4 regions of the Arthrobacter sp. SLBN-100 genome follow, and region 4 is predicted to be linked to each of the others. Evidence: riboswitches for the same ligand, from Rfam matches in the RefSeq annotation. Region 4 holds a riboswitch; each other region holds the start of a gene.
The links. A riboswitch is a leader RNA that binds a small molecule or an ion and turns the genes downstream of it on or off. The one in region 4 is predicted to bind thiamine pyrophosphate.
Positions count from the first base shown of each region.

Region 1 (7,615 bases), 1.6 Mb from region 4:
GCCCTGTGGTGGCAGCGATCTTCGAAGGCGATCGCGTCATCGAAGGCTTCCGTTCGCTGGCCGGCACCACCGACCCCACCACGGCAGCCCCCGGCACTATCCGCGGCGACTTCGGCCGCGACTGGGGCCTGAAGGTCCAGCAGAACCTGGTGCACGGCTCCGACTCCACCTATTCTGCCGAGCGTGAGATCAAGATCTGGTTCGAGGGCTGACGGTCCAAGGAAAAAACGCAGCGGCCCCCGGTTCCACGGAACCGGGGGCCGCTGCGTTTGCGCGGAAGCGCCGAAGGCTAGAAACCGGAGGTTCCCGCGAAAACCTGGATGAAGGCAAAGAAGATGGTGGCGATCACGGCCACGTAGAGCAGAGCGGTGATGATCCAGCCGGAGTCACCCAGGACGCGGGCAGCGTTTGCCGGCACCGGGATGACGCCGGCAGTGATGTTCCGGATGGTCATCCAGACGAAGAGTGGAATCATGGCTGCCCACACGATCATGCAGAACGGGCAAAGGATGTGGATCGAGTACAGGGCCTGGGACCAGAGCCACACCACGAACGCGAATCCAAGGGTGACGCCTGCCTGCAGCCCCAGCCAGTACCAGCGGGCGAAGGTTGCCCCGGCGAGCAGCGCCATGCCCACGGTGATGATGATGGCAAAAGCGACGATTCCGATGAACATGTTGGGGAAGCCGAACAGGGAGCTCTGCCACGTCTGCATCACTTGCCCACACGAGATCCACGGGTTCACATCGCATACGGTGGTGTGGTTCGGATCCTTGAGGACCTCGAGTTTTTCCAGGACCAGGGTTCCGGAGGCGAGCCAGCCGATGGCGCCCGTGATCACCAGCAGCCAGCCGAAGGGCCGGCTCCGGGTCATGGGAGGAACGGTTCCTGCTGTCCTGGCAGCCGGACCGCTGTCCTGGTTCAGGCTCCGTTCCGGCGCAGGCCTGCCGCTGAGGGGGGAGATGCTGGGCATTGGTATGGCGTCCTTTTCATCCGGTGCTCCTTGCCCTGATTGTAACGCCGGACGCTGGAAGGGCCGTCCAGGGATGCCGGGCCGGGCTAACGGCCCCGCCCGGCTTCCGCCGGGATTTACCTTGGGTATGAGAGAATGAACGTGGCTGGAAGCCGAACCACATTCGGACTCCGGTCCGGTGGCTTGTTCCAAGACCGCCAGTGATGAGCAGGGCAGGCATCGGTTCCACCGAGGCAGTCTCCCGCGACTCCATTGGGCGGCACCTGGTTGTGGCACGTAGAACAACGGGTTTTTAGAACATCCTGCCGGCCCCCACGGGCTGCCGCACCCCACTGCCGGTGCGAACCTGGGGGTATCCACTTGACTTCTGTCAACGCCTGCGGGTTTTGACAATATGTGCCCCAATGGGTGCCGGATGTGGCGGTACGTCAGGGGCAGGAGTGTTGCCACATATGGATAATGAACAAGTTTCAGCCGTTAACGAGGATGCACCGGTCACGGAGGCCGGGGCCGCGCCAAAGAAAGCCGCCAGGACCCGGCGCAAAGCGGAACCCAAGGCCGATGGCGCCCTGATCCCCGTGCCCGACGCCGAGGAAGCAGGCGCTCCCGAGGCCACGGCTCCCGCCCGCCGCTCGCGCTCCCGCAAAAAGGTGGACGTCGCTGAGCCGCTGCCGGCATTTGCAGGGGAAGCAGCCCCGGAAACTGCCGGCGCTCCCGGGCTTCCGGCTGTGGAAGCCACCGCGCAGGTTGAGCCCGATGCGAAGCCGGTCCGCCGCCGCCGCGTGGCTACCCGTAAGACCTCGGCGCCAAGTGGAGCCGAAGCCGCCACCGCGGCAGCAACCGAACCGGCAGCTGCAGAACCGGTGGCTGCAGAAGCAGCGCCGGCGGATGCCGTCGCAGCAGCCCCCGTCCCGTCTGCCAACGAGGCCGGCGAGGCCCCAGTAGAACAGGTGCCGGTAGAAGAGGCCGCGGTAGCAGAGGCTGCAGCAGAACAGGCTGGAGCCGGAGAAGCGGCAGCCGCAGAAGCGCCCGCAGAGCAGGCTCCCCAGGCACAGCCGTCCGCAGAGGCTTCCGTTGAAGCAGCATCCAGGGAGCAGGCGCCCGCCGCCCCAGCCAGCCCCTTTGGTTCCCTGTTCCTGGAACCCGCTTCCCCCACCTCCGTGCTGTTCCAGGCCCCGGACCTGAGCACCGTAGTGCGCCCGGCACCCGCCGCCGCCGCGGAAGCAGTCGAGGACGAAGCCGATGACAGCGACACCGATGACGCCAACGGCCGCCGCAGGCGCCGGGGCCGCGGCCGCCGTAACCGCAACCGTCCCGGCGAGGGTGAAGGCGCTGAGCTTGAAGGCAGCGAGGAGGCCGACGCCGATGCCTCCGAGGACGGCGATGAGGAGGCTGCAGGGCAGCTGGAGGAAGGCGTCACGTCCCGCCGTCGCCGCCGCCGCCGCCGGGGTGACCAGGACCTTGAGCTGACGGGCGGCGGGGAAGACGACCCGCCCAACACCGTCACCCGGGTCCGGGCGCCGCGCGCCGTCAGCGAACCCGCCGTCAGCAACCGGGTCACCAGCGTCAAGGGATCCACCCGCCTGGAGGCGAAGAAGCAGCGCCGGCGCGAGTCGCGGGACACCGGCCGCCGCCGCACAGTCATCACCGAAGCGGAGTTCCTGGCCCGCCGCGAATCCGTGGACCGGCAGATGATCGTGCGCCAGCGCGACGACAGGATCCAGATCGCCGTCCTCGAAGACGGGGTCCTGGCCGAACATTTTGTGTCCAAGACGCAGCAGGACTCCCTGATCGGCAACGTTTACCTGGGCAAGGTCCAGAATGTGCTGCCGTCCATGGAAGCTGCCTTCGTGGACATCGGACGCGGCCGCAACGCCGTCCTGTACGCCGGTGAAGTGAACTGGGAAGCCGTTAACCTCGAAGGCAAGCAGCGCCGGATCGAAAACGCGCTGAAGTCGGGCGATACCGTCCTGGTCCAGGTGACCAAGGACCCCGTGGGCCACAAGGGCGCCCGCCTGACCAGCCAGATCTCCCTGCCCGGCCGCTACCTGGTGTACGTACCCGGCGGTTCCATGACCGGCATCTCCCGCAAGCTGCCCGACGTTGAACGCAACCGCCTCAAGCGCATCCTGAAGGACCGCCTTCCGGAGCAGGCCGGCGTTATTGTGCGTACCGCTGCGGAGGGTGCGTCCGAGGAAGAGCTGACGCACGACATCAACCGGCTGCGCGCCCAGTGGGAGGGCATCGAGAGCCAGTCGAAGTCCACCAAGATCCTTGCCCCGGAGCTGCTCTACGGCGAACCGGACCTCACCATCAAGGTGGTCCGCGACGTCTTCAACGAGGACTTTTCCAAGCTGATCGTCTCCGGCGAGGAAGCCTGGGACACCATCGAGGCGTATGTCACCTATGTGGCTCCGGACCTCGTGGGACGGCTCGAGAAGTGGACCAAGGACCAGGACATCTTTACCGCCTGGCGCATCGACGAGCAGATCCACAAGGCGCTGGAGCGGAAGGTCTTCCTTCCCTCCGGCGGTTCGCTGGTGATCGACCGCACCGAAGCCATGACCGTGGTGGACGTCAACACCGGCAAGTTCACCGGCAGCGGCGGCAACCTTGAAGAGACGGTAACGAAGAACAACCTCGAGGCTGCGGAGGAAGTGGTGCGCCAGCTCCGGCTCCGCGACATCGGCGGCATCATCGTCATCGACTTCATTGACATGGTCCTCGAATCCAACCGTGACCTTGTGCTGCGACGCCTCGTGGAGTGCCTGGGACGCGACCGCACCAAGCACCAGGTCGCGGAGGTTACCTCGCTTGGCCTGGTCCAGATGACGCGCAAGCGGATGGGTACCGGGCTGCTCGAAGTGTTCGGCGAGCAGTGCGAGGCGTGCGCGGGCCGCGGCGTCGTCACCCATGACGACCCCGTGGAGCACCGCCGGGCCAACATCGTGGCCGCCGAGCACCACGTTCAGCGCTCGGACAGCAGGCCCGAAGCCCGCAGCGAAGGCCACCGCCCCGACAGCCTGCGCCCGGATAACAACCAGTCCGCCGCCCGCCCGGACCGCAAGAGGCGCCGGGGCCGCAACGGCCAGGCGCCTGAAACAGCGCCCGCCGCCGCGGTCCAGATCCACACCGTCCACCCCGAACCCTCGGATGCGGAGCGGCACGCCAAGGCGGAAGCTACCAGGCTTGCCCTGGCCAACATCGCCGCCGCGGCGCACGCAGCGCACCTGCACGACGACGAAGTGGCGGCAGCCAGGCAGCAGGCTGCGGAGAAGCCTGATGCCACGCAGGTAGTCGAAAAGCGCGACGCCGATGCCCGTCCGGCCGCCGTGCTCACCTTCGGCGGCGAGAAGGTCGCGTTGCCGTTCGTTGAACACGCGGACGAGCAGCAGCCGCGGCCGGCCCTCACCCTGGACAGGCTCGCAGAAGCCTTCGCCCACCTCGGCCAGCCTGAAGCGGACACGGAAGCGCAGGCGGCGCAGGCAGAACCTGAGCTGAAGCCCCAGGCCGAGCAGGTGTCGCCGGTGTCCGAGCCCGCTCAGCAGCGCGTTGAAGCACCAGAGAAGGACTACAGCGACCACACGCTGGAGCAGCCGCGGCAGCGGCGGCCCCGGCGCCACCGCAGCGCCAGCCGTGCCCAGGGTGCTGCCAACGAAACCGCCGTGCAGCAGCACGAGAGCGTGGCTGTGGCCAGCACGGGCCATTCCCACCAGGCAAAAGCGCCCGAACCTGCCAGCGCCGGAAACCCGGCGGCTGCAAACACAGACGCTGCAGACACAGGCGCGGGCACGCCAGCTGCGAAGTCAGCGGACGCGCCCATCATCCTGGGCGTAGGGGTTCCGGCCTCGGAGCTCTAAAGGGGCCGAGAAACCCCGTCTTCAGCAGGTCATGCCCGGCCGGCCACCAACAGTGGCCGGCCGGGCATTCCTGTACCCGCGCTCAAACCGTTCCGGCGGCCGGCACAAGGAAAAAGCCCGGCTCCGCCGGTCGCAATGTGTCACCTGCTGCCTGCATCCGCCAAAAAAGCTAGGCTGGGAAACCGACACGGGGTGCCGCGCAGAGAGCCGGCTGAGATCCACACCCGTTGAACCTGTCCGGCTAGCACCGGCGAAGGGATGTCTCTTGTCTGCGACTCTTGCAATGCCCACTGCCACCCCGTCACCCGCCCCGGTAACATTCCATGCGCCCCCCGCGGCAGGGCGGCCTGTACCCCGGGTGCTTTCCATTGCCGGCTCCGATCCATCCGGCGGTGCCGGCATCCAGGCCGACCTCAAAAGCATCGCGGCATTCGGCGGCTACGGAATGGCCGCCATCACGGCCCTCACTGCCCAGAACACCCACGGCGTCCGGTCCGTGCACGTGCCGCCTGCCGACTTCCTGGCCGCGCAGCTGGACGCCATCAGCGACGACATCGGCATCGATGCCGTCAAGATCGGAATGCTCGGCAGCGCCGAGGTGATCGAGGCGGTGGGGGACTGGCTCCGGAAGGTTCGCCCCGCCGTCGTGGTCCTGGACCCGGTGATGGTTGCCACCAGCGGAGACCGGCTGCTGAAGGAGTCCGCCGAAGCCGCCCTGCACGCTCTCCTGCCGCTGGCCCACCTCATCACCCCCAACCTGGTTGAGCTCGCCATCCTTGTTGGCGGCGAAGTCCAGGGGAGCTGGGCCGGAGCCCTGGAGCAGGGCCGCGCGCTTTCCGCCGCTACCGGGGCTACCGTGCTGGTTAAAGGCGGACACCTGGACGGCAACGAGTGCCCGGACGCCCTGGTCAACACCGCGGGCGTGCTGTCCGCGGAAGTGGTGACGTTGCAGGGGGAGCGGGTGGCGACCCGCAACAGCCACGGCACGGGATGTTCGCTGTCCTCCGCGATGGCCACTGCACAGGCGCGGCTGGGTGACTGGGAGGCGTCGCTGCGCGAAGTGAAGCCCTGGCTGGCCGGGGCACTTGAAGCGTCCGGAACGCTGGAGGTGGGAAGCGGCAACGGCCCGGTCCACCACTTCCACCACCTGCAGCCGCTTCCGTCCGAAGGGAGCTTCGCCGCACAACTCTGGACCGAGGCCCGGCAGGACCTGGACGATATCCACGCGCTGGACTTCATCCGCGGCCTGGCTTCCGGCAGCCTGCAGGAGAAGGAGTTCGGGTATTACCTTGCGCAGGACGCCATCTACCTCAACGGCTATTCCCGCGTGCTGGCACGGGCGAGTGCCTTGGCGCCAACGGAGGCAGAACAGCTCTTTTGGGCCGGCTCAGCCAGGCAGTGCCTGGAGGTCGAGTCTGAACTGCACCGCTCCTGGCTGAGTACCCGCTCCGTCCAGCCTCAGCTCGGCCCGGTAACAAAGTCCTACGTTGACCACCTGACCGCCGCATCGGCGTCGGGCAGTTATGCTGTCCTGGCGGCCGCCGTCCTGCCCTGCTTCTGGCTCTACGCAGAGGTAGGCGCCACGCTGCACGCCCAGTTCCTCGCCGCCGGCGAACCCGCCGGACACCCGTACGCGGCCTGGCTGCGCACATATGCCGACGAAGACTTCGCGGCTGCCACCCGCCAAGCCATCGCCATCGTGGATGAGGCGGGGCGCAAGGCCTCGGCCGCGGACCGGCAGGCCATGATCACCGCATTCAAGCAGTCCTGCCGCCTCGAAGTGGACTTCTTCGACGCGCCGCGACTGTACTCCTGAACTGCTGCCCGCGGCCGGACCGGTACTATGGTGGGGCAGGGTGCGGACGCCGGACCTGAGCTGTGGTACCTATCACAGCAACCCGCCGGGAACCAGCCTCATTTGCGGCCGAAGACAGAATTAGCGTATTCTGGATCTTCGGTGCTTACGCCAACACTTGGGTTATGACCCCACGGCGTTGAGGCACAGCGAGAAACCAGGCTTTTGATAGTCGGTTCCGCACGCAAATTTAGTTATAAACGTCGAGAGAAGTGAGTTCCCAAGTGGTGTACGCGATTGTCCGCGCAGGCGGCCGGCAAGAGAAGGTTTCCGTCGGAGACTTCGTTACCCTGAACCGCGTCGCCGGTGGGGCTGGCAGCACCATTCAGCTGCCCGCGCTGCTCCTGGTTGACGGTGACAAGGTCACCTCTGCCGCTGCTGACCTGGCCAAGGTAACTGTTACGGCTGAGATCCTGAACGACCTCCGTGGTCCGAAGATTGTCATCCAGAAGTTCAAGAACAAGACCGGTTACAAGAAGCGCCAGGGTCACCGTCAGGAACTGACCAAGGTCAAGATCACCGGTATCCAGTAACCTTCGTTACTGTTCAGGTTTTTCAGCAGATTCCCCAGAATTTAGAGGCAGGCATTTCAGATGGCACATAAAAAGGGCGCGAGCTCCACTCGCAACGGTCGTGATTCCAACGCTCAGTACCTCGGCGTCAAGCGCTTCGGCGGCCAGGTAGTTTCCGCAGGCGAAATCATCGTCCGCCAGCGCGGCACCCACTTCCACCCGGGCGCCGGCGTTGGCCGTGGCGGCGACGACACCCTGTTCGCACTGACCCCGGGAGCCGTTGAATTCGGTACCCGCCGCGGTCGTCGCGTCGTCAACATCGTTGCTGCTGCAGCTGCAGAGTAACAAACAGTTCTGAAGCGGTGGAGCGGGCCAGTTGGTCCGCTCCACTGTTCTTTTAACCGCATTACAATCT
Region 1 covers NZ_VFMY01000001.1:977,018-984,632, reverse strand. The annotation lists gene ndk (nucleoside-diphosphate kinase) at 1-212, shown strand, start outside; gene FBY31_RS04575 (vitamin K epoxide reductase family protein) at 290-973, opposite strand; gene FBY31_RS04570 (Rne/Rng family ribonuclease) at 1,426-4,833, shown strand; TPP riboswitch at 5,012-5,109, shown strand; gene FBY31_RS04565 (bifunctional hydroxymethylpyrimidine kinase/phosphomethylpyrimidine kinase) at 5,117-6,649, shown strand; gene rplU (50S ribosomal protein L21) at 6,913-7,221, shown strand; gene rpmA (50S ribosomal protein L27) at 7,282-7,545, shown strand.
Region 1: it holds a riboswitch for thiamine pyrophosphate, as region 4 does, so the genes downstream of both, FBY31_RS04565 (bifunctional hydroxymethylpyrimidine kinase/phosphomethylpyrimidine kinase) here and FBY31_RS12080 (ECF transporter S component) in region 4, are expected to answer to the same signal.

Region 2 (7,615 bases), 1.2 Mb from region 4:
AGGTAGATCTTCTCGTCTTCCACGCACTGGTAGTTGATGACGTGGGTGACATCCTCGACGTCGATGCCGCGGGCGGCGACGTCGGTTGCCACGAGGACGTCCACCTTGTTGTTGCGGAAAGCCCGAAGTGCCTGCTCGCGGGCGCCCTGGCCCAGATCGCCGTGGATGGCGGCGGCGGCGAACCCGCGGTCCACCAGCTCCTCGGCCACCTTGGCGGCGGTGCGCTTGGTTTTGGTGAAGATGATGGTGCGTCCGCGGCCCTTGGCCTGGAGGATGCGGGCCACCACCTCGATCTTGTCCATGCTGTGGGCGCGGTAGATCAGCTGGCGGATGTCGCGCTTCGTCAGGCCTTCATCCTCCGGGTCCGCGGCGCGGATGTGGGTGGGCTGCGTCATGTAGCGGCGGGCCATCGCGATGACCGGACCGGGCATGGTGGCGGAGAACAGCAGGGTCTGGCGCACCGCCGGCGTCGCGGCGATGAGGGTTTCGACGTCCGGCAGGAAGCCGAGGTCCAGCATCTCGTCCGCCTCATCCAGGATGACGATTTTGACGTTCTTCAAGCTCAGGTGCTTCTGCTTGAAGAGGTCGATGAGGCGGCCGGGGGTGCCCACCACAACCTCCACGCCCTTCTTCAGGGCTTCCACCTGGGGCTCATAGGCACGGCCGCCATAAATGGTGGCGATGCGCGCGTTCCGCTTGCGGGAAGCCGTTTGCAGATCATTGGCCACCTGCACCGCGAGTTCGCGGGTGGGAACAATGACCAGGGCCTGCGGCGCGCCGGGGACCGCGAGCTTTTCGTAGCCGGGATCGTCCTGGCCCACCACGCGCTGGAGGGCGGGGATGCCGAAACCGAGGGTCTTGCCGGTACCGGTCTTGGCCTGGCCGATGATGTCGTGGCCGGACAGGGCTACCGGCAGGGTCATGGCCTGGATGGGGAAGGGGTGGGTGATCCCGGCGTCGGCCAGGGATTCCACGATATCGGCGCGCACGTTGTAGTCCGCGAAGGATTTTTCCGCAATCTCGTGGGGCTTCTCGTCCGAGATGATGGTCTCTTCGGGCTCGATGGTTTCGGTGCCGGACTCGTCGGTCAGAAGCTGGTGGGTATGCAATTCACTCACTGGGGAGTTTCCTTATTCATTTGGGCAATGGCGCTGCCTGCTCAACGGGCCTGCCGCAAGGCGGTTCCGGAGCACGCTCGGGCGCGCACGCAATTCCAGTGGAAGCCGATCGCGGGCTATCTAAATGCTGGCACTGGGGACCAGCGGGTAAATCTCAAGATCGCGTAGGGGCGGGCTTGTTGGTTTCAAATCAAGGAAATCAACGACCGGGCATCCATTTCTACTTCTTCAGTCTAGCCGCAGGGAGCCGAAATACCGGCTTCCGGCGCCTTCCGGCCCTTCAGGGGGCAGATGGCACCAGCTCGAAATGGACTTCGCGTGTTGCGATATCCGAAGAGACCAGGCGCACCCGGACCTTGGTTCCGGGCTCCAGCTCACCGGCGCAGCGGGCCGTCACGGCGGGGTCCGGGATCTGGATGATCCCCGAACCGCCGTTCCCGTTGCCGTTCCCGTTCTTGCCGTTCCCGTTCTTCCCGTTGCCGTTCCCGTTTTTGCCGTTTTGCGGCTTCGACCCAGAAATAACGATCGCTTCGAACTCCTGGCCCACGTGGTTGACCAGCAGCGCAGCCTCCACCGTGTCCAGGGCCATCCGCTCCATCCGTGACGCCAACTGGTCCGATCCCGCCATGATCTCCGGCAAAGTTGGCAGGGCTTCCCGTGCCCAGCCCGGCACCTTCCCGCCGTTGCTCAAGGCCTCGCAGATGACCAGGACAAAGCGGTCCACCAGGCGGCGCAACGGCGCAGTGGTATGCGCGTAGGCGGCGCCGATGGCGGACTGGACGCCGTCTTCCGGCACTGATCCGTCAAAGGCCGTGTAGGCGGCGCCGCGGAACAGCATGCCGGCGGAGTGCATGATGGCCAGCTGGCGGGGATCCGTTGGGTCCAGGCTGCGCAGGTATTCCCCGTAACTGACTTCGCCGTCCCAGGGCTTGCCCAGGGCTTCAGTCTGCAGCCGGAAATGGTTCAGGGAGCGCTCATCCGGGGACGGCATGGTGCGCAGGATGCCGACCTTCCCCGTGAGCATGAGCCGGGCGGCCGCCATTCCGGTCATCAACGAGATCTGCGCGTTCCAGTCCTCCACGGGAAGCTGGGGAGCAGCGTCAATCCGGTAGCCGCCGTCCGGCAGCTGGACGATCTCCTGGTCGGGCATGTTCAGGCTGGCGCCGCCGCGGGCCCGCTCCAGCTCCACACGCTTGAGCCCCACCTCTCTAAGGAGCCGCAGCACCGGCGGGGCCGTGCCGTCGTCGAGTTGCGCCTGGGCGCCTTTGTAGCTGAGCTTGGCCCGGCTGCGGATACGCGCCCGCCTGACGGCAGCGGACCTGACCTCGGCGGCGTTGTCGAGGTGGAAATCCCAGACGAACGCAGAGCAGTCCTGGCCAGGAAGGAGGCTGCCGGCCTGTTCGCTGATGATTTCCGGATGCAGCGGGATCCGCCCGTCGGGGGCGTAGAACGTCTGCCCGCGGCGGCGTGTTTCCGCATCCAAAGGCCCGCCGGGGGTCACGAATGCGGGCACGTCCGCGATGGCGTAGAGCACGTGGTACCCGTCGGCGTCGGGCTCTATGAACAGTGCCTGGTCCAGGTCGGTGGAGGACGCGGGATCGATGGTGACGAACTCGACGGCAGTCAGGTCGTAGGCGGGGAGCTGCAGGGATTCCACGGCTGCTTTGGCGTCGGCCACGGCATCATCGGGGTAGGCCGCCGGCAGCTCCAGCTCGGCCCGCAGAGCACCGAGCGCCGCCTCTAGCGCGTTCTTGTGCTCGTGGACGTTGGGAGCCAGCCGATGGTGTGACACGAAAATCAGCCTAGCTCGAATTCCGGCGATAATGCAGGCACCCGGGCGGTGAGCGGCAAAGGGTAATGCGCCGCGTAACGAGGGTCAGGAACCGGGTGCATCCAAGGCGGCAAGGAGCGAAGCGGCGGCGGCTGCGGGGTCCTCGGCTTCGGTGATGGCCCGGACCACCACGATCCGGCGGGCGCCTGCTTCCACTACCTGCTCCACGTTGCCGTGGCCGATGCCGCCGATCGCAAACCAGGGGACACCGCCGTCGGACTGTCCTTCCTGCCCTGAGGCACGCGCAGCCCCGGCGGCGTACTTCACCAGCTCAAGCCCCACGGCGGCCCGCCCCGGTTTGGTGGGCGTTGCCCACACCGGGCCCACGCAGAAGTAGTCCAGCCCCGCCGGCCCGGCGGCCGCCGCGAGGGCCGCGTCCACTTGCCCGGGAGTGTGGCTTGACAGGCCGATGGCCGCGTTGCCGTTGAGCAGGGTCCGCGCGGCGGCCAGGGGGAGGTCCTTCTGGCCGACGTGGAATACCGGGGCCCCGGACAGCACTGCGATGTCGGCCCGGTCGTTGACGGCCCACAGCCGGCCGTGCCGCTCCGCCGTTTCCTTCAGGACGGCCAGCAGTTCCAACTCCTCGGCGGCCTCGATGGTTTTGTCCCGGAGCTGGATGATGTCCACGCCGCCGGCAAACGCCGCATCCACGAACTGTTCGAAATCGCCGCGGTCCTTCCGGGCGTCCGTGCAGAGGTACAGGCGCGCTGTGCTCAGACCGTTGCTGATCTTGGTGGTGCTCAGGACATCGGTGGCGGCGGCTGGAGTGTGGGACACATTCATGGGGGCAAGCCTAGTTCCTCTACACTTGCCTCGTACTGCGGGAGCCCGCGGCAGCTGTCACAAAGCGCCGGGCTGAGAGGGCGTCAGAGCCGACCGCTTGACCTGATCCGGCTAATACCGGCGTAGGGAAGGAGACACATGGGCGCACCATCGAACCCGGGCGCAATGGAACCGCTATCCGCGCCGCCCGTCGGCACCATCCGTGCCGATGTCGCCGTCATCGGCGGCGGAGTGATCGGCCATGGCATTGCCTGGGAGGCGCAACGCTCGGGACGTTCCGTAGTGGTCATCGATGACGCTCCGGGTTCCGGGGCCAGCTGGGCGGCCGCCGGGATGCTGGCCCCGGTCAGCGAGCTGCACTACCAGGAAGAGGACCTCCTCGAGCTGATGCTGGACGCGTCGGCCCGCTGGCCCGCCTTCGTGGCCGGCCTCCGCGAAGCGTCAGGGGCTGATCCGGGATACATCACGACGCCGACCCTTGCCGTGGGTGCCGACGCCGCCGACCGCCGTGCCCTGATGGACCTGCGCGCGGTGCAGCAGGCCAACGGACTCGCCGTGGAACCGCTCACTGTCCGCGAAGCCCGCAAACGGGAGCCCCTGCTTAGCCCGGCCATCGCCTGCGCGCTGGACACCCCGGCTGACCACCAGGTGGACCCGCGGCTGCTGGTGGACTGCCTGCGGCGCGCGCTCGCCGGCCACGGCGTGAACGGAACCAGGGACGAAGCTGCCCGCAGCGGAACCAGACAGGATGGCGCAGCAGCAGCCGGCGCCGTCGACGGTTACTCGGTGCCGGACAAAGCGGCTGCGCTGCTGTGGCAGGACGGCGCCGTTGCCGGCGTGCAGTTGGTCGGCGGGGGAACCGTGCTGGCCGGCGAAACGGTAGTGGCGAACGGGCTGCACGCGGCAGAACTGGGGTCCCTCCCGGCAGGCCTGCATCTTCCGTTGCGGCCCGTCTTCGGGGAGATCCTGCGGCTCGCAGTGCCCCCGCATCTGCGGCCGCTGGTGGTGTCCACCGTCCGGGGCCTGGTGCATGGCGTGCCGGTGTATATCGTTCCCCGCCGGGACGGCACGGTGGTCATCGGGGCAACCCAGCGCGAGGACGCGCCCTCCGCAACCGGTGCAGTTTCCGCCGGCGGCGTCTACCAGCTCCTCCGCGACGCGCAGGTGCTGGTTCCCGCCGTCGCCGAACTTGAACTGCTGGAGTGCACCGTCCGGGCCCGTCCCGGAACGCCGGACAACGCACCGCTGCTGGGCCGGATACCCGTTCGAGGCGGCGCGGGCCAGGCCGGCGGACACGTTCCGGGCCTTATCATCGCCACCGGGTTCTTCCGCCACGGGGTCCTCCTGACCCCGGCCGCAGCCGCCATCTGCAGGGACCTCATGGACGGCCGCGAGGACGCCCGCTGGGCGCCTTTCAGCCCTGCCCGCTTTTCCGGCGCCGCAACTGCCAGTGCCTCAGCTACCCGCGCCGCCAGCGGCGGCCTTAGCCACCAACCGCCCACAAAGGAAACAGTATGAATATCACCTTGAACGGAACCCGGCACCCGGTGCCGGACGGTGCTTCCATCACCCTGCTCGTCAGCCAGGTCACCGGCCGCCCCCTTGGTCCGGACGGCCAGGCCACGGACGGGCAGAAACTCGGCGTGGCCGTGGCACACAACGCCCAGGTAGTGCCGCGCAGCCAGTGGTTCGCCACTGCGCTCGCGGACGGCGACGAGGTTGAACTCGTCACGGCAGTGCAGGGAGGCTGACCCATGAGCGAAACCATCACCACCGCAGCCCCCTCCGTGCTGCAGGATCCGCTGGTCATTCACGGCGTGGAACTGGATTCCCGGCTCATTATGGGCACCGGCGGCGCGCCCAGCCTGGACGGCCTGGGCGCAGCGCTCCTTGCCTCCGGTACCTGCCTGACCACGGTGGCCATGCGCCGCTACTCTCCGGCGGAGACAGGCTCGCTGTTCCAGCTGCTCGTGGACCACGGCATCCGGGTGCTGCCCAACACGGCCGGCTGCTTCACGGCCCGGGACGCCGTGCTGACGGCTGAACTGGCACGTGAGGCGCTGGAAACGGACTGGGTGAAGCTGGAAGTCATCGCCGACGAACAGACCCTCCTGCCGGACGCCGTCGAACTGGTGGACGCCACCGAACAGCTCGTCAACAGGGGCTTCAAGGTGTTCGCGTACACCAACGATGATCCTGTCCTGGCCCTCCGGCTCGAGAACCTCGGGGCCACGGCCGTGATGCCGCTCGGGGCGCCCATCGGCACCGGGCTTGGCATCCTGAACCCGCACAACATCGAGCTGATTGTGTCCCGGGCCTCGGTCCCGGTTGTCCTGGACGCGGGAATCGGAACTGCCTCGGACGCGGCCCTGGCCATGGAATTGGGCTGCGACGCAGTACTGCTGGCAACGGCGGTGACCCGGGCGCAGAATCCTGCGGTGATGGGGGAGGCCTTCAAACACGCGGTGATCGCCGGTAGGCTGGCGAAAGCGGCCGGCAGGATACCGCGCCGCGAACATGCACTGGCGTCGTCGGCCATGGAAGGCCGGGCAGAATTCCTGTAGCCCGTCCGGAGCACCGGCGGCAGTCCAGCCAGCGTACGACCGAAGAGGAGCAGCCATGGCCGCCACAGACGTTCTTTCCCCCGAACGGCTCGAGGACGCCCTGGCCGTCCTGCCGCACTGGCGCCATCACGAGGGCGCCCTCGTGACGGTGTACAAAATGCCGACGTCCGCTGCCGCACTTGAGCTGATTGCCGCCGTCGGGCGCCTCGCCGAGGAACAAAACCACCACCCGGACCTCGACTGGCGGTACAACAGGGTATTCCTCCGCTACACATCGCATGACGCCGGGGGAGAGGTGACCGCCCGCGACGTCGGGGCGGCTGAGGCAGTGAGCGAAGCCGCCGCCGCGGTCCATGCCGTCGCAGAGCCGGCCAAGCACCCCGCCGGTGCTTAAACGCCCGTGGCCACCGCCCTGGGGCAGTGGCCACGGGATGTGCCTGATGGTGTTCTTCCGGCTAGAGCTTCAGCGCCGCCGTGAGCCGTTCCAGATCCCGTTTGGCACGGGTGCGGCCCAGGTAGACGACTGCCGCCACCGCCGCTGCTGATCCGAGCACCATGGGCAGGATCCACGGCATCCAGGTCAGCCCGGGAAGGTACCCGAAACCTGCGGCCATCAGGATGATCCAGCTCAACGCTCCCACAGCCACGGCAACTCCGGCCGGCACGCCAACACCGTATTTGGTGTGGCGTTTGTCGTTGGCCCAGACGATGAAACCTGCGGCGGCGGTCACCAGCACCACGATGGTCAACGAAAGCATGGCCCTCCTCTGAAATGCTCGCCTTAGTGGAAGGTCGGGGGCTAGAACTGGCCGAAACCTACGCGGCGGACTTCTTCGGCACCGATTTCCACGTACGCCAGTGCCTTGCCGGGAACAATGATGAGGCGTCCCTTGTCATCCTTCAGGCGCAGGTCGCCGCCGTTGCTGATGGCTTCCTGGACGACCTTGGCCACTGAGTCTGCGTCATCGTTTGACTCCAGCACAATTTCGCGGGCAACGTTCTGCACGCCGATCTTAATTTCCACAGGGGGCCTCCCAGCCAGTTCACGTTTCTCGGGTTATATCTTATTTGTAGTCTAGGACTCTTTGGGGAAGCGAGAGATTCCGCGCCAAGCTAAACGGTAGATGAGGTCACTCGCCACATCGAGGTCCAGGTTGCCGTCCGTTTCGAGCCAGTATCGGGCGCTGACCTGGGCCATGCCGGCAAGTCCGCGCCCCAGCAGCTCGGCCTCCAGGTGCGGAAGTTTGGTGTCCTCTGCGATGACGCGGGCAATGGCATCGGCAAATGTACGGTTGAAGGTTTCCAGCCGTGAGCTGACA
Region 2 covers NZ_VFMY01000001.1:1,433,583-1,441,197, reverse strand. The annotation lists gene FBY31_RS06650 (DEAD/DEAH box helicase) at 1-1,118, opposite strand, end outside; gene FBY31_RS06645 (RNB domain-containing ribonuclease) at 1,399-2,910, opposite strand; gene thiE (thiamine phosphate synthase) at 2,995-3,732, opposite strand; TPP riboswitch at 3,760-3,878, shown strand; gene FBY31_RS06635 (FAD-dependent oxidoreductase) at 3,871-5,250, shown strand; gene thiS (sulfur carrier protein ThiS) at 5,247-5,483, shown strand; gene FBY31_RS06625 (thiazole synthase) at 5,487-6,296, shown strand; gene FBY31_RS06620 (4a-hydroxytetrahydrobiopterin dehydratase) at 6,352-6,690, shown strand; gene FBY31_RS06615 (hypothetical protein) at 6,752-7,054, opposite strand; gene FBY31_RS06610 (DUF3107 domain-containing protein) at 7,096-7,320, opposite strand; gene FBY31_RS06605 (TetR/AcrR family transcriptional regulator) at 7,372-7,615, opposite strand, start outside.
Region 2: it holds a riboswitch for thiamine pyrophosphate, as region 4 does, so the genes downstream of both, FBY31_RS06635 (FAD-dependent oxidoreductase) here and FBY31_RS12080 (ECF transporter S component) in region 4, are expected to answer to the same signal.

Region 3 (7,615 bases), 1.5 Mb from region 4:
CCGGCGGAACTGTTCGTGCCGGCGCCACTGGGCGATCTTGCCGTGGTTTCCGCTGAGCAGGACTGCCGGCACTTCCCGCTCCCGCCAGGCGGACGGTTTGGTGTAGACGGGGTACTCCAGCAGCCCGTCGGAGTGGGACTCCTCCACCAGCGACTCGGGATTGCCCACCACGCCGGGCAGGAGCCTGCCGATGGCCTCCACCATGGCCAGGACCGCCACCTCGCCGCCGTTCAGGACGTAATCGCCAAGGCTGACAGGCCGGACGGTGAAATGTTCCCGGGCCCATTCGATGACCCGCTCATCGATGCCCTCGTAGCGTCCGCAGGCAAACGCGAGGTGTTCCTGTTCGGCCAATTCGTACGCGAGGGCCTGGGTGAACCGCTCCCCCGCCGGCGAGGGGACGATCAGGACCGGTTTGCCTGCCCCTTCGGGGCGCCCCTCGGCGATCGATGACAGGGCCTGCGCCCAGGGCTCAGCCTTCATCACCATCCCCGCGCCGCCGCCATAAGGGGTGTCATCCACAGTCCGGTGCCTGTCGGTAGTGAAGGCGCGGAGGTCGTGGACGTGCAGGTCCAGCAGCCCGTCCTGGCGGGCCTTGCCGATCAGGGAGAGTTCCAGCGGCGCCAGGTACTCGGGGAAGATACTGACGACGTCGATCCGCATTTAAGCCTTGCTTTCCGGATCGGCGCCGGCATCCTGGTCCGAGTTGAGCTCGAACAGGCCGTCCGGCGGGGTAAGGAGGACGAACCCTTCCTCGATGTTGACCTCGGGCACGATCTGCTCAACGAAAGGAATGAGCACTTCCTCGCCGTTGGGGGTGGTGACTACCAGCAGGTCCTGGACCGGCATGGTGTTGAGCGCGGCAACCTTGCCCACCACCCGGGAACCCACGCGGGCCTCGAGTCCCACCAGTTCGTGCTCGTACCAGCCTTCGTCGTCGTCCTCATCCAGTTCTTCGGTCTCGATGAAGAGCTTGGCGCCGCGCAGGGCTTCCGCTTCATTGCGGGTTTCAATTTCCTCAAAGCCGAGCAGGAGGATGTCCTTGTTCCAGCGGGCGCTGATAACGGTCAGCGGGCCGGCCGAGGCCGGTTCCACCACGAATTCCGTGCCCGGCACAAACCTGTCTTCAGGGGCGTCGGTCAGGACCTGGACCGTTACTTCCCCCCGGATGCCGTGGGGTTTGCCGATTCGTGCCACCTGAAGCTGCATGTGTTCCTCTGTTCCGATGTGTCTGTTCGTCTGGGGTGTTCCGGTGAAAGCACTCCGGCCCCTCCACCAGGGGTGGAGGGGCCGGAGCAAAGCTGATGTTGCCGAGCGCTCAGCGGCGGCGGTCTGTGTCGACGACGTCGACCCTTACCGGTTCGCCGCCGGCCAGGGCAGCCACAACGGTGCGCAGTGCGCGTGCCGTGCGGCCCTGGCGGCCGATCACCCGTCCGAGGTCGTCCTGATGAACCCGCACCTCGAGGGTGTCCCCGCGGCGGTTGTTCTTCGAGCTGACCTTGACGTCATCCGGGGAATCGACGATTCCCCGGACCAGGTGTTCCAGCGCTTCTGCCAGCAATTTACTCAGCCTCGGTGGTCTCTGCTTCGGCCGGTGCCTCGGCTGCGTCAGACTTGGATGCCTTCTTGGTGATGGCTTCCGGGATGATCACGGAACCCTTCTCCGGGGCAACGAAGGCTTCCTTCTGAGTCTTGGTCTTCAGGGTGCCTTCCTGGCCCGGGAGGCCCTTGAACTTCTGCCAGTCACCGGTGATCTTGAGGATCGCGGCAACCTGCTCCGACGGCTGGGCGCCAACGGAGAGCCAGTACTGGGCACGCTCAGAGTTGACCTCGATGTATGAGGGCTCTTCGGTGGGGTGGTACTTGCCGATTTCCTCGATGGCGCGGCCGTCACGCTTGGTGCGTGAGTCTGCGACGACGATGCGGTAGTACGGTGCGCGCATTTTGCCAAAGCGCTTAAGGCGAATCTTTACGGCCACTTTTGTGGTCACTCCTGTTTCAGAAAGGGGGTGAACCCGACGTTCTGCACCCGTGGGGCGGGCCGTACTTGCGGGCTCGAAGGACAGGATCCGGACGCGGAGAGAGGGGCCACGCAGATCGAGTACCTGTTTATTGTGCCAGATGAGCGCCCGGATTTCGACTTGACACGCATCCGGCACCATCCGCAGGAAGCGGGAGCCAGGTCAGGCGGACCAGACGTACAGGCCTGTGCGCTCCGAATCATCGACGGCGGCCGCAAGTTCGGCCAGCTGCTGCACATAGGTCCGCGCCCGCGCTGCATCGAACGGCATGTCGTCCTGGGCGGCCCACTGCTCGGCAACGTCGTCCAGGACGTTGCCTTCCCCCTCGGTTTCATAGGAGATCAGGTCCGCCAGGGCACGGACCATGGCCGGCGGAACGGCCAGCAGCGAATCGCTCGCCACATCCACCATGGTCAGCTCGTAGTCGGCGCCGCCGGCGTGTACGGCTGTACCGGCAAGGTCCCCCAGTTGTTCGACCTCAAAGTCGCTGATTCCCTCGATCCTGACCGCCTGGCCGGCTGGAGCGCTGCTGCCCTGATCCAGCACCCCGGCGCGCTTCAGCGCGCCCGCATGGTCAGCGACAAAGATCTCGGTGAAGCCCATGGGAATTACCCTCATTCCGTCGACGGTCCGGCACATCAGGAGGCAGAATCCGCCACCCCGCCGTTCGGTTTCAGCCTAGTACACGGGCCCCGGCTGTCCGGGCATCGGCAGCCTTAGCGGACCGCGACCCGGATGCTGTTGCGCCAGGGATCCTCAAACCGCAGTTCCGCACCGGTGTGGTGGGCGGGCACCCCGGCGACCTTCAGCCGGTCAGCCAGCGCCCCGACGTCATCCCCGGCCGGAACCTCGATAAGCACCTCGCCAAGGCCCAACGTATCCTTGCGGGGACCGGCGCCGCGGCTGTTCCAGACGTTCATGGCCATGTGGTGGTGGTAGCGCCCGGCCGAGACAAAGAGTGCCTGCCCGTGCCAGCCCGCGGTTTTTTCGAACCCGAGGATGTCTACGTAGAAATCGCGGGCCCGCTGGACGTCGCCCACCTGGAGGTGGACATGGCCCACTCCCGCCACGGTTCCGCGCTGGCGCTCGAGGGACTCCTCGGTGAGGTGCTGCTCCAGGTAGCGCTGCGGCGGCAGGGCCAGGCTGTCCATCACCACGTCCGTACCGTTCCATGACCAGTTGCTCCTTGGGCGGTCCCAGTAGAGCTCAATCCCGTTGCCTTCGGGATCATTGAAGTAGAAGGCCTCGCTGACGAGGTGGTCGGCGCTGCCTGTGAAGGAGCGGGGCTCGAACTGCGCGGCAGTGGCGATGGTGGCGGCGAGGTCGGCCTGGTTCTCAAAAAGCAGGGCCGTGTGGAAGAGCCCCGCCTCTCCCCTGCCCGGGAGGTTCAGTCCGGGGGCGGGTGCAAGGTGGACCAGCGGCTTCTTGAGCCGGCCGAGGTAAAGCCCGCCGTCCTGTTCAGCAACAACCTCAAGGCCAAGGGCACGCTGGTAGTAGTCGGTCATGACCTTCATGTCGCCCACCTTGAGCATCACGGTGCCCATGGTGAGGTCGGCAGGAAGAAGATCCTGGGTGGCGGCTTCTGCAGTCATTGAAAACTCCCGGTGCTGTGGCCCGTCGGGTTGGTGGGCCTGTCACTATTAAAATTACTTGAAGCTTCAATTTATTCCAAGTGGCTTTCGTGACTTTGTGCCTCAGCGCATGATGCGCCCTCCCAGCACCACGTGGGCCAACTGCTGCACCGTTTCGGGAACCTGCCGCGGATCTTCCCTGCACAGTACGACGTCGGCCCGGGCACCTTCGTCGAGCGCTTCGGCGCCCAGCCACTCCCGCGCGCCCCAACACGCCGCGTCGAGGGCGGCGGTGACGGGAAGTCCGGCGTGGTGGAGAGCCAGGATTTCGTCCCCGATCCTTCCGTGCCGGATGACGCTGCCCGCGTCAGTACCGGCGTAGATCGTCGCCCCGGCCTCGAACGCCTCCGCCACCCGCTCCGCACGGCGTTCCCACAGTGCACGCATATGGGCCGCGTACCGGGGGAACTTGTGCTCCGCCTGCGCCGCGATGTCCGGAAAAGTGGCGATGTTGATGAGGGTGGGCACAATGGGAACACCCTGCTCAGCGAACCGCGGAAGGTGCCGGGGCAGCAGTCCGGTGGCATGTTCTATGCAGTCGATATCCGCGTCCAGCATCTGGTCCAGCGTTTCTTCAGCAAAGCAGTGCGCGGTGATCCGGGCGCCTTCGTCGTGCACCGCCTGGACGGCGTCCCTGACGACGGCGGCGGGAAACGACGGCGCCAGGTCACCGGCGCCGCGGTCTATCCAGTCCCCCACGAGCTTGACCCAGCCGTCGCCGTCGCGCGCCTGCTTCCGGACGGCTTCGACCAGCCCGTCGGGTTCCACTTCCTCCGCGAAGCCCCGGAGGTACCGGCGGGTCCTGGCAACATGCCTGCCGGCACGGAGCAGCATCGGGAAATCCCGGCCGCCCTGCATCCAGCGGGTGTCTGCCGGGGAACCCGCGTCCCGGACCAGCAGCGTGCCGGCCGCCAGGTCAGCCCGCGCCTGCCCCTCGGCAACCTCGGCATCCACGGGGCCGCCGGGGCCCAGGCCGATGTGGCAATGGGCATCCACGAAGCCCGGCAGGACCCAGCCGTCCAGCACGCGGTTCGGCCTGTGCTCCGGCCGCGTGAACGTCAACAGCCCGTCAACGGACCACAGGCCCCGCCGCTCACTATGGGGCCCGGTCAGCACCGGGCCGCTGAATTCGATAATCTGCGGCATCCGCGCTCCTCTTCCTCGCCAGTCAGGCTAGCACCGGCAATGTGACGGGGCCCTTCCCGAAGGCTGTGGTAGCTTCGTTCCTGACCACACGGGTGCCCTTGCAGGGGCTGAGATCGGGCTGACGCAGCCTGCGACCGTTGAACCTGTCCGGGTAATGCCGGCGAAGGAAGTGAGTATTCCTTGAGTACATCAAATGCACAGCTTAACCCTGCCCAAAATCAGTCCGGCACGGCGGCGGACGGCCAGGACCAGCCTCCTGTCACGCAGTCGCTGAAATCCCATTCCCTGGCGTTTGTCCAGGACGGGGCGGCCGGAATCCGGGTGCCGGTCACGGAAATAGCGCTGGCGGATTCACCGAATGGGCAGCCCAACGGCCCTTTCCGGGTCTACCGCACCGCCGGGCCGGGCAGTGATCCCGTCCGCGGCCTCACCCCGTTCCGCTCGGAGTGGATCGACGCCCGCGGCGACACGGAAACCTACGGCGGCCGCGGGCGGAATCTGCTCGACGACGGCCGCTCGGCTGTCCGCCGCGGGGCGGCCAGCGCGGAGTGGAAGGGCGCGCGGCCGGTGCCCCGCCGCGCCGTCGACGGTAAGACCGTGACCCAGATGCACTACGCACGGCAGGGTGTTATTACCCCGGAGATGCGGTTTGTGGCGTTGCGGGAAAACTGCGACGTCGAATTGGTCCGCAGTGAAGTAGAAGCCGGCCGGGCCATCATTCCCAACAACATCAACCATCCCGAGTCCGAGCCGATGATCATCGGCAAGGCATTCCTAGTGAAAATCAACGCGAACATCGGCAACTCGGCGGTCACCAGTTCGATTGCCGAGGAAGTAGACAAGCTGCAGTGGGCCACCCAGTGGGGCGCGGATACCGTGATGGACCTGTCCACCGGCGACGACATCCACACCACGAGGGAATGGATCATCCGCAACTCTCCGGTTCCGATCGGAACCGTCCCCATCTACCAGGCCCTCGAGAAGGTCAACGGCGAAGCGAACGCGCTCACCTGGGAGATTTTCCGCGACACCGTTATTGAGCAGTGCGAACAGGGCGTGGACTACATGACCATCCACGCCGGTGTCCTGCTCCGTTACGTTCCCCTGACCGCCAACCGGGTGACCGGGATCGTCTCCCGTGGTGGTTCCATCATGGCCGGCTGGTGCCTGGCGCACCACCAGGAGAACTTCCTCTACACGCACTTTGACGAGCTCTGCGAAATCTTTGCCAGGTACGACGTCGCGTTTTCCTTGGGTGACGGGCTGCGGCCGGGAGCGACGGCGGACGCCAACGATGCGGCGCAGTTCGCCGAACTGGATACGCTGGCCGAGCTGACGCAGCGCGCGTGGGAATACGACGTGCAGGTGATGGTGGAGGGCCCCGGCCATGTTCCGTTCCACCTGGTGAGGGAGAACGTCGAACGCCAGCAGGAGCTGTGCAAGGGCGCCCCGTTCTACACGCTGGGGCCGCTGGTCACCGATGTGGCGCCCGGCTATGACCACATCACGTCGGCCATCGGTGCCACCGAAATCGCCCGCTACGGCACGGCCATGCTGTGCTACGTCACCCCGAAGGAACACCTGGGCCTGCCCAACAAGGACGATGTCAAAACCGGGGTGATCACGTACAAGATCGCAGCCCACGCAGCCGACCTCGCCAAGGGCCACCCCGGTGCGCACGAACGCGATGACGCCCTGTCCAAGGCGCGGTTCGAGTTCCGCTGGCGCGACCAGTTTGCGTTGTCCCTGGACCCGGTGACGGCCGAGGCCTTCCATGACGAGACACTGCCTGCCGAACCGGCCAAGACAGCCCATTTCTGCTCCATGTGCGGTCCCAAGTTCTGCTCCATGCGGATCAGCCAGGATATCCGGGACGAATACGGTTCCGCCGCTTCGCAGGCGGCACTGGCTGAAGCTGCGGCGGGAATGCGCGGAAAGAGCGAGGAATTCCTGGCCGCCGGCGGCAAGGTCTACCTGCCGGAGCTGAGCGTCCCCGCCGGGGGCCAGGGCGTCAGGACGCCCTAGCCGCCTGCACCCTGCTCACGTCCCGGATGAAGGATCGGATGATGCGGTCCCCCTCCGGGGAGTCATGGGGCCGGTGCCCTCCCGCCGCTGTGCGGTGCAGGGCGCCGGTCTCCCGCAGGTACCCCGCAATCTCCTCGTACAGCGGCTCCCATCCCCCGGTGAGGACCAGGGTGGGCACGCCGGGAACAATGTGCAGCGGGGCCTCCCAGGCCGGCGCCTGCAGCCGGAGCCGCCTGGCGGAGCGCTTCTCCTCGGCCGTGGCCGGTTGCTGAAGATCCGTGGCATAGACGCGCCGGACGAACTCCCGCTGGAAATCCTGGTCGCTCATCTGGCGCCGGGCGTCGAACAGGGGCTGCATGAGGCCGATGTGGGCCGCGGTGGCCGGCAGTTCGGCGGTAAGCGACAGGCAGGCCGGCTCCACCAGCGTCAGGGAAAAGACCAGGTCGGGACGTTCAACGGCGGCCATCATGGCTGCAACAGCACCTTGGGAATGTGCCACAACATGCCCGCCGGCGGCGCCCCTGCCGTCATCGGCCAGTGACCGCAGCACAATCCTCGCGTCCTCCTCGAAGGAGGACTCAACGGGCTCGGCCACGGGGTCATAGCCGTGGCGGCGGAGGAACAGTGCGTCGTAGGACAGTGCCATCCCGTGCTGGCGCGGCCAGGCCGCGGAGCCGAAGCTGCCGGCGCCGTGCACGAACACTACCCTCTGCTTGAACATGACCCAACCCTATTCCACGGCACCGACATGTTAAGTCAGTAGCGCCAGGTGTCGTTTTCAGCGGTCAAAAC
Region 3 covers NZ_VFMY01000001.1:1,068,426-1,076,040, forward strand. The annotation lists gene trmD (tRNA (guanosine(37)-N1)-methyltransferase TrmD) at 1-663, opposite strand, end outside; gene rimM (ribosome maturation factor RimM) at 664-1,209, opposite strand; gene FBY31_RS05005 (RNA-binding protein) at 1,319-1,561, opposite strand; gene rpsP (30S ribosomal protein S16) at 1,563-1,979, opposite strand; gene FBY31_RS05015 (hypothetical protein) at 2,184-2,624, opposite strand; gene FBY31_RS05020 (VOC family protein) at 2,738-3,613, opposite strand; gene FBY31_RS05025 (amidohydrolase family protein) at 3,716-4,798, opposite strand; TPP riboswitch at 4,877-4,984, shown strand; gene thiC (phosphomethylpyrimidine synthase ThiC) at 4,979-6,823, shown strand; gene FBY31_RS05035 (alpha/beta fold hydrolase) at 6,810-7,544, opposite strand.
Region 3: it holds a riboswitch for thiamine pyrophosphate, as region 4 does, so the genes downstream of both, thiC (phosphomethylpyrimidine synthase ThiC) here and FBY31_RS12080 (ECF transporter S component) in region 4, are expected to answer to the same signal.

Region 4 (7,615 bases):
CAGCGATCGGGCTGCAGATGCGCACCTGGTGGGTGTGGCCGGTGCTGGCGGTCGCCTGGATTTTCCAGCTGCTGACGGTGCCCGTATCCGCACACATGGTGGGCCGGGCCGGCTACCGCACCAAGCACCTGCACCGCGAGCTGCTGACGGCGGACGAGCTGGAGGCGGTAGTGCAGAAAGCCGCCGCCAAAACCGCCCGCGAGGACGGTTCCGGCGACGGCTCGTTGAACTAGAGGGCCCTAACGCGTCAGACGATGTCCTGGCTCTTGGCGAACCGGGTGATGGCGCGCTGGGTGCCGCGGTTGGCCAGGACCTGGATGATGGTGCTGACGGAGGCCGAGATCAGAGCAAACGTCAGCGCCGACTGCAGGCTGGTGGGGATGTCCTCGTCCTTGCCGCTGGGCGGCTTCCGGCCGGTGGTCTTTTCCCAGATGGTGTTGACCAGCTTGGTCCCGACGAAGCCGGCGCCGAGGCTCACACCGGTGCCGAGCAGCTTGATGAAGAGGTTCATTCTTGGTACTCCTTGCGGGCGGAAAACGGGCTGACTTCAGCCTAGCGGCATCGTGGCGGGAGCCGGTGTGGCAGGGCGTCGGTTCGCTGTGGGCGTTGTGCACTTGGTGGACGGGCGCTGTTCATTCCACCGGCGGTTCCGTCCGGAACTTGATCATCTTGTGCGTTCCGTCGCAGTAGGGTTTGATGGCTGACGCGCCGCAGCGGCACAGTGCCACGGTTTGGCGCTCGCGGGGGACCGGGGCGCCGGACGGTGTCACGATTTCGAAGTCGCCCCGGACAATCAGCGGGCCGTCGGGGCACGCCACGATCGAGCTTTCGGCGGGTTCCTGGTTCATGGCTGCTCCTTGTTTACTGCTGCTTTGTGCATAGCTGCGATCTTCATTACTGCCCTCTTCATAACTGCCCTCTTCATAGCGGCTCTGGGTCTGGCTTGCCGGCCGCTGTTTTGAGCGTCGCGCTGCACTGCGTCGAGCTTGCCCTGGTGCCGGCGCCGGAGTTCGGCGGCAGAGTGGGCTGCAATCTTGAGGCGCGTCCCGGCGTAGGGCACGCCGCCGCCCAATCGGAACGCCAGTGCGATCCAGATGCAGGCAGCCCGCTCCAGGGTCCAGAGCGGGGCGAACCATACGGCGCGGAAGGGGAAAACCGCGGTCCCTGAGTGCCGCCGTCGTCCCATCTCGGCGACGAGGACCGGCGCCGCCCCCAGGGCCAGGAAGACGGCCGGTCGCCGGCCGGCGGGAAGGCGGGCAGCGCAGGCAATCACCGGCAGCAGGGCAAGTTCGGCGGCGAGGCGCCGGGGCTGGGCGAAGTCGTCGTAGGCCTGGCGCGTCCGCTGCTTGAGGAAGTGCCGTGACTTCGGCGGCCTGCGGGCCACGAACAGATCCGGCACGATCTTTTCGCGGCCGCCGGCTGCCGTGACGGTCCGGATCAGCTCAAGGTTTTCGAAGAGCACCGGATCGTAGCCGCCGGTAGCGAGCAGTGCGCTGCGGCGAACGGCCAGGGTACCGGGGAAGTCAGCGGACCAGGCCCGGTTGATCAGGCTCCGCGACGTGTCCCACCAGGCATGCCAGGGCAGCGGGTCGAAGTAATTCTGCGGCCGCACTATGTCGGCCGAGCTGAGGTGATGGACGACGGCGGCGAGAGACTCGCGCGTGTAGCGCACGTCGTCGTCGGCTATCACCAGCAGTTCCGCTGAGGAGGCGCGCACGCCCGTCATGACGCCGGCCACCTTGCCATTGCTGCCGGCCCTGCTGCCATTGCTGCCGTGGGCGCTGCTGCCTGCGGGCTCGGGGCGGATGTGGCGGACACCCGGCGGGAAAGCAGCCCGGTGCCGCTCGAACAGCTCAGGGGCGGAGCCGTCCACCACGGTGACGGCGATCCATTCAAGAAGACGCTCGAGGTAGGCGGCCAGGTCCTGCAGCTCCGAATCCAGTTCCGACTCCTCGGTCCGGCGCAGTGGCAGGATGTACTCCGCGGACGGCCCCACACGCGGCGTATTCATGCTGCCGCCGGTACTGCCGCCCTCAGCGAGGTCATCCCGTTCTCCCAACAGGCCAGGAGGTGGGTGGAAAGCCTGCCGTCGACGGCCATTACCGCCGTCGCTCCAAACAGGACGTCCGCGAACAGCCCGGGCTCGGCCTCCACCAGGCCGCCTGCCAGGTCGCGCCCGGCGATCTGCTCGTGCACAGCGTCGGCTTCGACATGTTCGTCAAAGTAGTGGGTTACGTCAGCGTCGAAACCGTGCCGCCGGAAGCCGTTGCCGTACAGCCGGTTCGGCTGGGAGGAGGTCATCTCGTAGATGGCCAGGTGCCCGGTAATCGCCCCGCGGAGCCGGCGGTTCAATCCGAAGAGGGACATCATGTTTACTGCGGCGAGGGAAACGGCGGGAACAGCGTCGACGTAAGCGCCGTAACGGTGGTCCATGCCCAGTCCCCGCAGGGTACGGGCAAACAGGGCGCTGTGCATGCGTTCGGGGCGTCCGCCGCCGTACTCGTCGGCCTGGATCTCCACGAGGGCAGCCTTGGGCCTGCCGGTGAGGCGGGGAATGGCCCAGGTGTGCGGATCGGCTTCCTTGAGCTGGTAGATGGACTTGTGGATCAGGAACTCCTTGAGCTGGTCCAGCGTCGCCTTCTTGGCCACAAAGCGGGAGACGCTGGGCCCGGTGTCGGTGGCAGCGAGGCCGAAGAGGATGTCCGCCACTGCATCGCTGGTCAGCTCCGGAGCGGGCGGCAGGGTCACGCCCTCGGCAGCGGAGGCTGCGGCAGACCGGAGCGCCACCTCAAACGGCCCCTCAACCAGGCGGCGGACCTGGATCAGCCCGGGTTCCCACTCCCACTCATCGCTCACGCCTTCCAGCCCGGAGTAGTGCAGCTCGTAGAGGCAGAAAAGGGCCAGCTGGACGTCGTCGTCCCCGATGATGTCACCGGATGCCGCCGCTTGCCGGGTGACCAGCAGGCGCAGTTCCTCGACGGCGGAGGCTCCCTCGTCGCTGCCGGGCATGTAGGCGAGGGCCTCAAACAGGGTACTGGTGAGGGGACCTCGAGGCTTCGGGATCTTCATGATGCTCCTTTGGGCGGTGGGCGTTGCTGCCGGTGCTGCGTCTTCGACAGCCGGCTTCGGTTGCGTGCTCAGGTCTCGTTGCCCGCGTCCGGGTCGCGGGAGGGGGTGACGGGGACGGTTTTTGGCGACAACAGGATGGCCAGGGCGATCATGGCAAGGCCCAATGCCAGGTGCAGCCAGTTGTCCGCATTGTTCTCGGGAAGGAAGTTCGCCGGCAGGTCGTCACCTATCAACAGGCCGTAGAGCCACAGGAACAGATAGGCCACGCCCCCATATATGAGGAAGTTCCTCCCCTGCCGGTGGGTCCTGGCCATCACCAGGCCCGCGATACCGAAGACAAGGTGCACGGCGTTGTGCAGTACCGAGACCTGGAAGATGCCGAACAGCTCTGCTCCAGAGCCAGGTCCGGCGAAGCCGAGGGAACCGTAGTTGGCGGTAATGCCCGGAATGAAGCCCACAATTCCCAGCAGCAGGAAAAGGGCGCCCGCGGCGCGGGTGGCCTTCTGCAGGCCGGTCCTCGCTGCGGTGGTGCGGGTGCTGACCGCCATAACCTGTACTCCTCAAAAGCCGGGAACAATATAGTAAGCATGATTACTAATAAAAGCTAAGCGCGCTTCCTACCCGTTTTTGATGAGCGGCTTGAGCATAGGGCGCTTTATCAGCCAGCGATCCGGGCGCCTTGGCAGCCAGCGCGGCGGCGCTTTCGCAGCGGCGTCGCCAGCGCTCACCCCTCCGGACCGTTCCACGTATAAGGGTTCGAGTGGTTCCCGCCGTGCCTGCCCTGCTCAAACCCCTGCTGCCAGGCCTTCCCGACGGCGGCCACAAGCTCGGCGAGCAGGGGATAGTAGGGGTGGTCCGGGCCGATGAAGATCATCTCGTCCTCGGCTTTGTCCACCGCCGCCCGCACCAGGTTTTCCTCCACGGGACCGCTCAAGGTGCCCTCCTCGCCAAAAACCCGGCGTCAGCTCAGGCCGAATGCCAGCCCAAGCCCGCCGCCAGTCCAAACCGTTGCCAACGAAGGCCGTGTTAATCCAGGCCCCGCGTCAGTCCGCGCCCATGGAGCCAAGGACATCGCGCAGGGCCTGCACCACCAGGTTGTGGTCCTGCACCTGGGGCAGCCCTGAAACAGTCACGGTGGCTACCGCACCCACCCCTGTGACATAGACCGGAAAGGAGCCCCCGTGGGCTGCGTACAGACGCTGGTCGAACCAGCCCTGGTCCTCGATCCTCCCGCCGTGGAGCCGTCCGCGGAGCCCTACCAGCAAGGACGGCACCTCGTACCGGGCGGCGGTGCGCTGTTTGGCCCGGATCCAGTGCTCGTTGTCCGGGGTGGCGCCAGGCAGGGCGACATGGAACAGGACCTGTTCACCCTTGGTGATGTCGATGGCAATGGGGAACTGGTCCTCCTTGCCCAGTTCCACCAGCAGCAGCCCCAGGTTCAGCGCATCGTCCATGGAGAAACGGGGAAACTGGAGCTCCCGGATTTCACCCTCGATCCGGGCGATGAGCCCTTGCATGGAGCCCTCCAGCTGGGTGTCATCCGAGTCGGGATCGAACTCGGTCATATCCGGCGAATTGGCAGTCATGGCCCACAATCTACCCCTCCTCGGGTGTAAACTGGACCACGCCCAGCAGGGCTACTTATTTACCTACAGAATCATTCAACGACAGGGGAGCGCCGCCGTCGGGCATTTCTGGCCATGCCAGGATCCGCAGGTGGGCGCTGAGAGTGCGGACAGCCGCAGACCCTCGAACCTGATCCGGTTAGTACCGGCGCAAGGGAGTCGAGTTCTCGAAGTGTGTCCGGCCGCGGCAGCAGTGCCGGTCGCGTCCACTTTCCCCTCCTGTTCCTCAGGAGGATCACATGGCAACAACAGCAGTAAAGAAGAACACCAGCAAGTCCTGGCGCGTCGTGGACATCGTGGTGGCGGCCTTGATCGCCATCGCCGGCGGCGTCATCTTCTGGGCCTGGTCCCAAGGGGCTGCCGCAGTCTCGGCCCCCATGAACGCCGTCTACCCGCCCCTGACCGGCCTGATCGCCGGCGGCTGGATGATTCCGGCGGTCCTGGGCATGCTCATCGTCCGCAAACCGGGCGCCGCGCTGTTCTGCGAGACCGTCGCCGCTACCGGTGAACTGCTGATGGGGTCGCAGTACGGCGCCTCCGTGCTTTTCTCCGGCTTTGTCCAGGGCCTGGGTGCAGAGATCATTTTCGCCATCTTCGTCTACAAGAAGTTCAACCTGCCGGTATCCCTGCTGGCCGGTGCCGGTGCGGGCCTGTTCTGCGGCCTGAACGACTCCTTCGCGCCGTGGGGCTGGAATATCGCCTACTCGGGCGGGGACAAGCTGGCGTACATCATCTTCACGGCCATCTCGGGCGCCATCATTGCCGGTGCGCTGTCCTGGATCGCCACGCGCGGCCTGGCGAAGACCGGAGTCCTGAGCTCCTTCGCTTCGCGGAAGGCAGCAACGGAGCCCGTCTTCTCCTGATGACCGCTACCTCCCATCACGGGGCATCGATTGCGGCGCGTGCGGCTGCCATCAGCGCCCGCGGCTGGGGCTGGCGGCATGCCGGCCGGGCCAAGCCCGCAGTACGTGCCCTTGACCTGGACATCCAGCCGGGGGAGCGCGTGCTCCTCCTCGGTCCGTCCGGGGCGGGCAAGTCCACCCTCCTGCATGCTTTGGCGGGGGTCCTGGGCGATGTGAATGACGACGGCGGCGAGGCGGGCGATTCCGACGAGTCCGGTTCGTTGCTGGTTGACGGAGCCTACCCACGTGAGCAGCGGGGCCGCGCCGGCCTGATGCAGCAGGACCCGGAGACGCAGGTGGTGCTTTCCCGGGTGGGTGACGACGTCGCCTTCGGTGCGGAGAACCTTGCTGTGCCCCGGGATGACATCTGGGCCCGCGTGCACGAGGCGCTGGCCGACGTCGGCCTGTCCCACCTGCCGCTGGACCACCCGACGTCGGCCCTGTCCGGCGGGCAGAAACAGCGGCTCGCGCTCGCGGGCATCCTTGCCATGCGGCCCGGGCTGATCCTCCTCGACGAGCCGACCGCGAACCTGGACCCCGCGGGGGTGATTGAGGTCCGCGATGCGGTGGCGCGTTGCCTGGAGAAGACCGGGGCGACCCTGGTGGTGGTGGAGCACCGGGTGTCCGTATGGAAGGACCTGGTGGACCGGATTGTGGTGCTGCAGCCCGGTACGTCCACCGATTCAGCCGTGCTTCTGGACGGCCCGCCGGACCGCGTGCTCAATGAGGCCCGGAGCATGCTGATTACTGCTGGAGTATGGGTGCCCGGGTATGTTCCGGAAACCCGGCGCCGGCGGGAGCCCGCTCCAGGGACCGGCGATCTCCTGCTCGCCGCCGAGGAACTGGCGGTCTCGCGGGAGCGGGCCCGCCGCAAGGGATTCCGGAAGCTGCCGCCGGAACCGGTGCAGCAGGACATCTCGGCGCAGGTCCGGGCAGGGCAGGCGCTGGCCGTCACGGGGCCCAACGGCGCAGGAAAGTCCACTTTCGCCTTGACCCTTGCCGGGCTGCTTGAGCCTGTTGCCGGCAAGGTCTCCGCCACCCTGGCCCTCAGCCGGGGTGCCGGTATTGATCCTTACCAGTGGAAGGCGGAGCAGCTGATCGAGCGTGTGGGCACCGTTTTCCAGGAGCCCGAGCACCAGTTCGTCACGGGGAAAGTGCTGGACGAACTTCGGTTTGGCCCGCGGCATCTTGGCCACGGGATGGAGCGCGTGGATGAGCTGCTGGAGCGGCTGCGGCTGACGGAGCTCGTTGATGCCAACCCGTATACGCTCTCGGGCGGCGAGAAACGGCGGCTTTCCGTGGCTACGGTCCTGGCCGCGCATCCGCAGGTCCTGGTCCTGGACGAGCCCACGTTCGGCCAGGATGCCAACACCTGGGCTGAGCTGGCCTCGTTCCTGTCCGAGTTGCTGGAGGCCGGCACCGCGGTGGTTTCGGTGACTCATGATGCCGAGTTCACGGCAGCCCTGGGCGGGACGGAACTGCGATTGGCCGCGGCGCAGGCGGTGGCATCATGAGGCAGGAGCTGAACCTGCAGGGAAACCGTGCCCTGCTGACCCGGGCCAATCCGCTGAGCAAGTTCGCTGCCGTCTTCCTGGTGACCGCTGTGCTGGCGCTCTCCATCGACTGGGTATCCGCCTCAGTGGCGCTCGCTGGTGAACTCCTGCTGTTTCCGCTGGCCGGTCTCACCCTCACGCTGCTGTGGCAGCGGGGGTGGCCGCTGATCATCGCCGCAGCCGTGGGCGGCTGGAGCACCTCCATCCTGGCGCCGGACAGCGGAAAGACGCTGCTCGACGTCGGCATCTGGACCATGAGCGAAGGCTCGCTGGAGCGGGGGGCGGGGTTTATGCTGCGGGGGCTGGCAATTGCGCTGCCGGCGGTGCTGCTGATGAGCTGCACCGACCCCACCGACTTGGCCGACGCGCTGGCACAAAAGGCACGGCTTCCGCACCGGTTCGTGCTGGGTACCTTGGCGGCCATGCGCCTGGTGGGGCTGTTGGCTGAAGAGTGGCAGACCATCGG
Region 4 covers NZ_VFMY01000001.1:2,586,419-2,594,033, reverse strand. The annotation lists gene mnhG (monovalent cation/H(+) antiporter subunit G) at 1-233, shown strand, start outside; gene FBY31_RS12115 (DUF4235 domain-containing protein) at 248-511, opposite strand; gene FBY31_RS12110 (CDGSH iron-sulfur domain-containing protein) at 633-848, opposite strand; gene FBY31_RS12105 (glycosyltransferase) at 845-2,059, opposite strand; gene FBY31_RS12100 (iron-containing redox enzyme family protein) at 2,008-3,069, opposite strand; gene FBY31_RS12095 (DUF4383 domain-containing protein) at 3,138-3,617, opposite strand; gene FBY31_RS12090 (hypothetical protein) at 3,794-4,003, opposite strand; gene FBY31_RS12085 (heme-degrading domain-containing protein) at 4,113-4,655, opposite strand; TPP riboswitch at 4,729-4,869, shown strand; gene FBY31_RS12080 (ECF transporter S component) at 4,934-5,557, shown strand; gene FBY31_RS12075 (ABC transporter ATP-binding protein) at 5,557-7,110, shown strand; gene FBY31_RS12070 (energy-coupling factor transporter transmembrane component T family protein) at 7,107-7,615, shown strand, end outside.